Regions from separate parts of the Peribacillus sp. AS_2 genome, predicted to be linked through region 3. Evidence: riboswitches for the same ligand, from Rfam matches in the RefSeq annotation. Region 3 holds a riboswitch; each other region holds the start of a gene.
What was found. A riboswitch is a leader RNA that binds a small molecule or an ion and turns the genes downstream of it on or off. The one in region 3 is predicted to bind cobalamin.
Positions count from the first base shown of each region.

Region 1: another riboswitch for cobalamin. It lies ahead of OTG27_RS00525 (ABC transporter substrate-binding protein); the one in region 3 lies ahead of OTG27_RS06955 (ribonucleoside-diphosphate reductase subunit alpha).
Region 2: another riboswitch for cobalamin. It lies ahead of OTG27_RS10240 ((2Fe-2S) ferredoxin domain-containing protein); the one in region 3 lies ahead of OTG27_RS06955 (ribonucleoside-diphosphate reductase subunit alpha).

Region 1 is NZ_JAPTGA010000001.1:111,940-114,208, forward strand. It holds gene OTG27_RS00520 (polysaccharide deacetylase family protein) at 1-732, shown strand, start outside; cobalamin riboswitch at 819-993, shown strand; gene OTG27_RS00525 (ABC transporter substrate-binding protein) at 1,173-2,138, shown strand; gene OTG27_RS00530 (FecCD family ABC transporter permease) at 2,101-2,269, shown strand, end outside.
Region 2 is NZ_JAPTGA010000005.1:12,732-15,000, forward strand. It holds cobalamin riboswitch at 56-251, opposite strand; cobalamin riboswitch at 453-642, shown strand; gene OTG27_RS10240 ((2Fe-2S) ferredoxin domain-containing protein) at 795-1,163, shown strand; gene cobJ (precorrin-3B C(17)-methyltransferase) at 1,178-2,269, shown strand, end outside.
Region 3 is NZ_JAPTGA010000003.1:300,406-302,674, reverse strand. It holds gene OTG27_RS06960 (manganese-dependent inorganic pyrophosphatase) at 1-341, opposite strand, end outside; cobalamin riboswitch at 634-814, shown strand; gene OTG27_RS06955 (ribonucleoside-diphosphate reductase subunit alpha) at 953-2,269, shown strand, end outside.

The DNA of each region.
Region 1 (2,269 bases), on a different contig from region 3:
GCTGAGAATGGGACCGGGCAGGATTCGGAGGGGCAAATCGATACGGGAGGCTGGTTAAAGGCCGAGTCCCCGGTGCAGCTTCCGATATTGATGTATCACAGTATTTCTGAAGGGAATGGCCTTCGGGTTCCAAGGGAGGAATTCCGATCACAGATGGCTTGGCTTCGGGAGAATGGTTACTATACATTATCCCCTGAAGAAGCATTCCTCGTTTTAACCGAGAATCGGATGCCAAGTGAGAAGTGCGTCTGGATTACTTTTGATGATGGCTATACAGATAACTACACGGAGGCCTTCCCGATATTAAAAGAACATGATATGAAAGCAACTGTCTTCATGATCGGGAAGTCCATTGATAAAGGTCATCACCTGACTGAAAATCAAATGTTGGAGATGAGCAGGGATGGGATTTCAATTGAAAGCCATACCATCAACCATTTGGAGATGAACCGCATGACGGCAGAGCAGCAAGAAGCCGAAATGGTTCAGTCGAAGGTGCTGTTCGACCATATCCTCGACCAGAACACGACAGTGCTTTCCTATCCGGTTGGCCGGTATAACGAAGAGAGTCTCAGGCTGTCAGAAGAAGCTGGATACAAGATGGCAGTCACTACCGAACCTGGGGGGGCTTCAAGCGACCAAGGGATGCATGTTCTGCATCGAGTTCGGATTTCACCAGGGTTATCGATCAATGGGTTTGCGTCGCTGATTGAAAATGCTTCAAAGCATTGAAGGTGGATGAGGCATTTCGCACTTGTTCAGAAAAATCATATAATAATCGATTCTTACATGGTGTATAATGAAGGCAGTGAAAATTATATACATATGAACGATTTGGTGTCTTAATGACTTAAAAGGGAAGTTGGTGAAATGCCAACGCGGTCCCGCCACTGTATATGGGAGCTGACGGCTGTGTACCACTGTATGAGATATGGGAAGGTGCCGTTGACGATGACCATGAGCCAGGAGACCTGCCAGAATTCGTACACCTGTAACCTACGCGGATGGGAAGGTGTGTGGCAGACCCTAAGAAAGAGTCCGTATTGATATTGTTGCCATGCAAGCATCTTCCGTTTAACGGGAGATGCTTTTTGTTTTGGGGGGTATCTTCCAGTATTGGTTTTCTCTGTTAGGTATGAAGAAATTAAATAAAAAGATTGTGGGGAATGAAAATGAAGAAGATTTTTGGTCTGATACTGTTAATGTTGCTTACTGCAGGCATGATGGTAGGCTGCGGTGGTGCTGCTGATGAAGGAAAAGAAAAAGAGCAAACGAACCATGCTCAACACGAAGCTTTCCCGATTACGATTAAAGATGCAAGTGGGGAAAAAGTTACGATAGAAAAAGAACCGAAGAAAATCGTTTCGTTGATACCAAGTAATACGGAAGTGGTCTTTGCACTTGGTTTGGGTAAAAAGGTCGTTGGTGTTTCCGACAATGATAATTACCCGGAAGAGACGAAAGAAATTGAAAAAGTTGGCGGAATGGAAATGAATACGGAGCTGATTGTCTCCATGAAGCCTGACCTTGTTCTTGCGCATGCATCAAGTGCCCATAATTCAAATGAGGGTTTACAGCAGCTTAAGGATGCTGGAATAGATGTGCTCGTAGTCAATGATGCACAAAGCTTTGACCAAGTCTATGAATCTATTGAAATGATTGGAAAGGCAACGGGAGAACATGATAAGGCAAACGAAATCGTTGCGGATATGAAAACGAAGCTCAAGGATATCCAGGAAAAAGCCAAATCCGTAAAGAAAGAGGATAGGAAGACCGTTTTAGTGGAAGTTTCGCCTTCACCGGAAATATACACACCTGGAAAAAATACGTTCATGAATGAGATGCTCCAGATTATTTCAGCGGATAATGCGGCTGCTGAATTGGACGGTTGGGCAAAAATTGATGAAGAGTCGATGATTGCTGCAAATCCTGATGTCATCATTACAACTTATGGTTATTATACGAAAGATGCAGTAAGTGAAGTGAAGGCCCGAAAAGGATGGCAAGACGTAAATGCTGTTAAGAATGGCCAAGTCTTTGATGTCCATTCTGACTTGGTGACCCGTTCCGGTCCACGCTTAATAGAAGGAGTAGAGGAACTTGCCAAAGCAGTCTATCCGAACCAATTTGACAACTAAATGGGCGTTTGCTTATTTGATTGCGTTGTTGATTTTGTTATTCGCAATGACGATAGGCATTTCCTTTGGTTCGGTGCCAGTTCCGATTCCCGTACTTATACAAATAATCGGCAAGGAGATTTTCCACTTGC
Region 2 (2,269 bases), on a different contig from region 3:
TGAACCAACCATGGGCCATTTTGCCTGATCCGCACGCCCATCCTCGTAGGCTGAAACAGTTTCACGCTTCATGGCAGGTCTCCTGGCTTTGGTTCATCATCCCATTACATCCTTCCCATCTCATTTGACAGTGGATTAAAGTTAACGTAATGGAACTTCCCTTTACAGTGGCGGGACCGCTCCGGATTTTCACCGGCTTCCCTTTTAAGCTGAATTCCGAGAAATTCAACACCATGAAACTTATGTAATTATTTAGAAAATTCTCGTATAGTGTACCATAAAGAAATAATTCCAGCTACACTATCTTTTTTTTGAGGCCGAAATTTGTTGCGAGGAAAGGTTTGTAACTGGTTTTACACGTTTAAACTTTTCTAAACAGTCGGAATAAACTATTGAATTTTGACAAAGTTGTTATATGATAGATTAAGTTAGTTTGAAATGTATAATAAAACCAAATATTTCATTTTAAAAGTGCCCTTGTGTGAATAAGCAAGGGATAATAGGGAAATCGGTGAAAATCCGATGCAGCCCCCGCTACTGTAAACGCTGATGAAATTGTCGATAGCCACTGGCATGATGCCGGGAAGGGACAAAGTAAAATGAAGCGTAAGCCAGGAAACCTGCTTTTAAAATTGCATGATACTTTTCGGAGGGAAAGGTAGAAGGACTATGACGATTTTGGGAGGATTTGGCATGCTTGCCTTTGGCTCCTCATTCATATAGTTTTTTTAAAACCTTGACTCTTATGTTAAGGTTTTTTATTTTGCCTTTTCCCTGAACTCAGGAGGAAGAACATGACTACTTGGAACTTGACGGGTACAAATACGCATCTGTTGATTTGTAATGGGAGCAGCTGCATGAAAAAGGGCGGGGAAGAAGTAACCCAAGCGATTCGCGATGAAATTGCTTCAAAAGGACTGGATCTGAAAATCCATACAACGAGGACCCGCTGTAACGGAAGATGTAAGGATGCCTGCGTTGTGATTGCCTATCCCCAAGGAAACTGGTATCGAGTGGAAACGCCTGATTTCGGTCGGCAGATCGTCAGTAATATCGATGATGGTGAGTTTGTTCCACAGATGATCTATCAGTATAATGACGGGGAAATGGCCCCTAATCCAGATTTTCCTGCTCATACGGGTATTTCAAAGAACAAAGCGTAAAAGGAGATGTCTTAATGAGTACAAACGGTAAATTATTCGTCGTGGGCTTTGGGCCCGGGAATTTTGAACACATTACCAAACGTGCCGTCGAAGCCCTTCAAGAAAGTGACTACATCATTGGTTATAAAACTTATGTTGAACTCATTCAGGGACTGCTAACAGATCAAACGATCATTAGTACGGGGATGACTGAAGAGGTATCACGTGCACAGGAAGCAGTGAAACAAGCGGAGCTGGGAAAGAAAGTGGCGGTGATTTCCAGTGGGGATGCCGGAGTTTACGGGATGGCAGGGTTGGTTTATGAAGTATTGATTGAAAAAGGCTGGAAAGAAGAAACTGGAGTGGGCATTGAAGTCATTCCTGGCATTTCTGCAATCAACTCATGTGCGTCTTTACTTGGGGCGCCCGTCATGCACGATTCGTGTACGATCAGCCTCAGTGATCATTTAACTCCTTGGGAACTGATCGCTAAAAGGGTTGAAGCAGCTGCAATGGCAGACTTTGTCATCGCGCTTTATAATCCGCGCAGCGGCAGGCGGACCCGGCAAATTGTTGAAACACAGAAGATTCTCCTTCGCTACCGCTCGCCGGATACACCTGTCGGGTTGGTGAAAAGTGCTTATCGCGATAGGCAGGATATTGTCATAACCAATTTGCAGGATATGTTGAATCACGATATTGGAATGTTGACAACCGTCATTATCGGTAATTCATCCACCTTTTTATATGATGACAAAATCATCACACCAAGAGGCTATCAGAGAAAATATACGCTGAATTCGGAAAAGCAAACATTGAAGCCGCATCAGCGACTGCAAAAAGAAGCGGAACCGTGGGCATTAGATCAAGAAGCCTTAACCGAGTCCGCTGGAGGAGTTGGATTACTTACAAAAGCACCAGAAAAGAAGCCAGCTTCCTATGAAATGGCAATGGAGGCCCTGTCAAGAGTCAAGGGTCAAGCCGTTAAGCAGTCCATTCAGCCGATTGTTCAGCAAAAAATGGAGTCGGTATTCGAACTTGCCGTTAGTCCAGGTGTGGCGAATAAACAATTCACTCCCAAACAAATGATGACACTTGCGGAAGTTGTCGGGGAAAAGGGAACGATG
Region 3 (2,269 bases):
TCTGCACGGTAATATAATGGATCGCTTGTTTCAAAGTTAGCGATACGGTGATGGTCGATAACTTCCAACACACGGACTTGGTCAATATCTTCAGCACTTTGCTGGCGTTCGTTATGATCGACCAGGATTACGCCATCAGCTTCCCCTGCAACTTTTTCCACAAGACGGGGAGCATCGAATTTGAATTGGTCCAATGCATATTGAGTTTCACCATTCACTTCACCCAGACGAACTGGTTCAGCGTTGATACCTAGCTGTTTTTTAAGATCTGCATAAGCGATTGCTGAACAGATTGTGTCTGTATCCGGGTTTTTATGTCCAAAAACTAATACTTTTTCCAAGATTTTATCCCCTTTTTCATAAATATTTTTCCGCGAATCCCCTCAGTGCAATAACGGAGAGCCACCTTTACTAGACACTTTATTTTAACACAAAATCCCGTAAAATCAGCGCTTGATTTATCCATTCCCCCATAAAATCTTTCATTCCCCCACCCTCTTCCATCACTTTGTCAATAGATAAGGGTTGGTTTTTTTCAAATATATTAGTTGAATTATCATCGTATATGGCTTACGATAATATAAGCAGAAATACTAGATATTGATTACATAAACAATTCCAATAACTATATATAGAATTTTTATAATCCAAGGTGCCAGTGATGGCTGAAAAGGGAATCCGGTGTAAACCCGGAACTGTCCCCGCAACTGTAAATGTGACGAAATGAGAAAACCACTGTATAGCTCTCTATACGGGAAGGACTCAAAGTAGGATGATCATGAGTCAGGAGACCTGCCTTGAATTTTTCACGTTTCTTATTCTTCGGGGATTGAGATGATGAAACGATAGTATAACGGCTATTTTTTCATGCCTCTTTTATTCTATCGTTTGATCCGCTCAATTCTTTGGGCGGTTTTTTTATTTTAGCGGAAGTTAACAAGGAGGATTATTAATGACTCAAACATATAACTCTACCATAAGTGAAAATGACACAGAAGCGAAATCCCTCCAGCTTGAGATGTTATCGAAGGAATTCGAAGGCCGTCTCGATATGGAAAAGTTCAAAAAGCGTTTTACAAAATGGCTTGATCGCAAAAGTGACTCAACCGAAGAACAGGCTTCAAAAAAACTGATTCAGCTCGCTCTTGAAGGCGTGGATATCGATGCCCCGGATTGGACTTTCGTTGCTGCAGCAGAACTGTTGAATACAATGTATAGGGATGCACAAGCCAATCGAGGTTATGAAGGCAAGAGTTATGGCCCATTCTATGAGCTGATCACAGAACTCTCCCAGCTATCGGAAGGTCAGCGTTATCCCATTTATAAACCAGAACTGCTATCTTCATATACAAAAGCGGAAATTGAGGAATTGGGATCGGTGATCGACCCGGAAAAAGATAAATTATTCTCTTACATAGGCATCTACTTATTGAATGACCGTTATCTGGCCCGCCCAAAAAAGGACAAGGTCTTCGAACTGCCGCAAGAACGTTTCATGATCATCGCGATGGAAATCATGCGAATGGAAAAAACGGAGCACCGCCTGCAACTGACAAAAGAAGCATACTGGGCCATGTCCAACCTTTATATGACCGTTGCGACTCCTACACTCTCCAATGCAGGTAAAACACATGGACAGTTAAGCTCCTGCTTTATCGACGCAATTGAAGATTCCATCGACGGAATTTACCTATCAAACTACGATGCGGCAAAAGTATCTAAATTCGGCGGCGGTGTTGGTCTTTACGTCGGTAAGGTTCGCTCGCTTGGTTCCGATATCCGCGGTTTCTCTGGAAACAGTTCCGGAACGACGCCCTGGATTCGACTATTCAACCAGACAGCTGTAAGTGTCGATCAATTGGGGCAACGTAAAGGCGCCATCGCGATTTACTTGGATGCCTGGCATAAAGATATCATGAGCTTCCTCGATTTGAAGACTCAAAACGGGGATGACAGATTAAAAGCACATGATATTTTTACAGGTGTATGCATACCGGATTTATTCATGGAGGCTGTACGCGACAGAAAAGAATGGTATCTTTTCGATCCGCATACCGTTAAGCAAACCCTTGGATTTTCACTTGAAGATCTTTATGACGAAAAGAAAGGCGAAGGAAGCTTCAGGAATCATTATGCACTTGCTGTCGAGGCCGCAGAAAATGGCACACTTCCAAACTATAGCTTTGAAAAAATCAATGCGATGGACATCATGAAAAGCATCATGATTTCTCAATTAGAAGAAGGCGTACCGTATATGTTCTACCGCGAT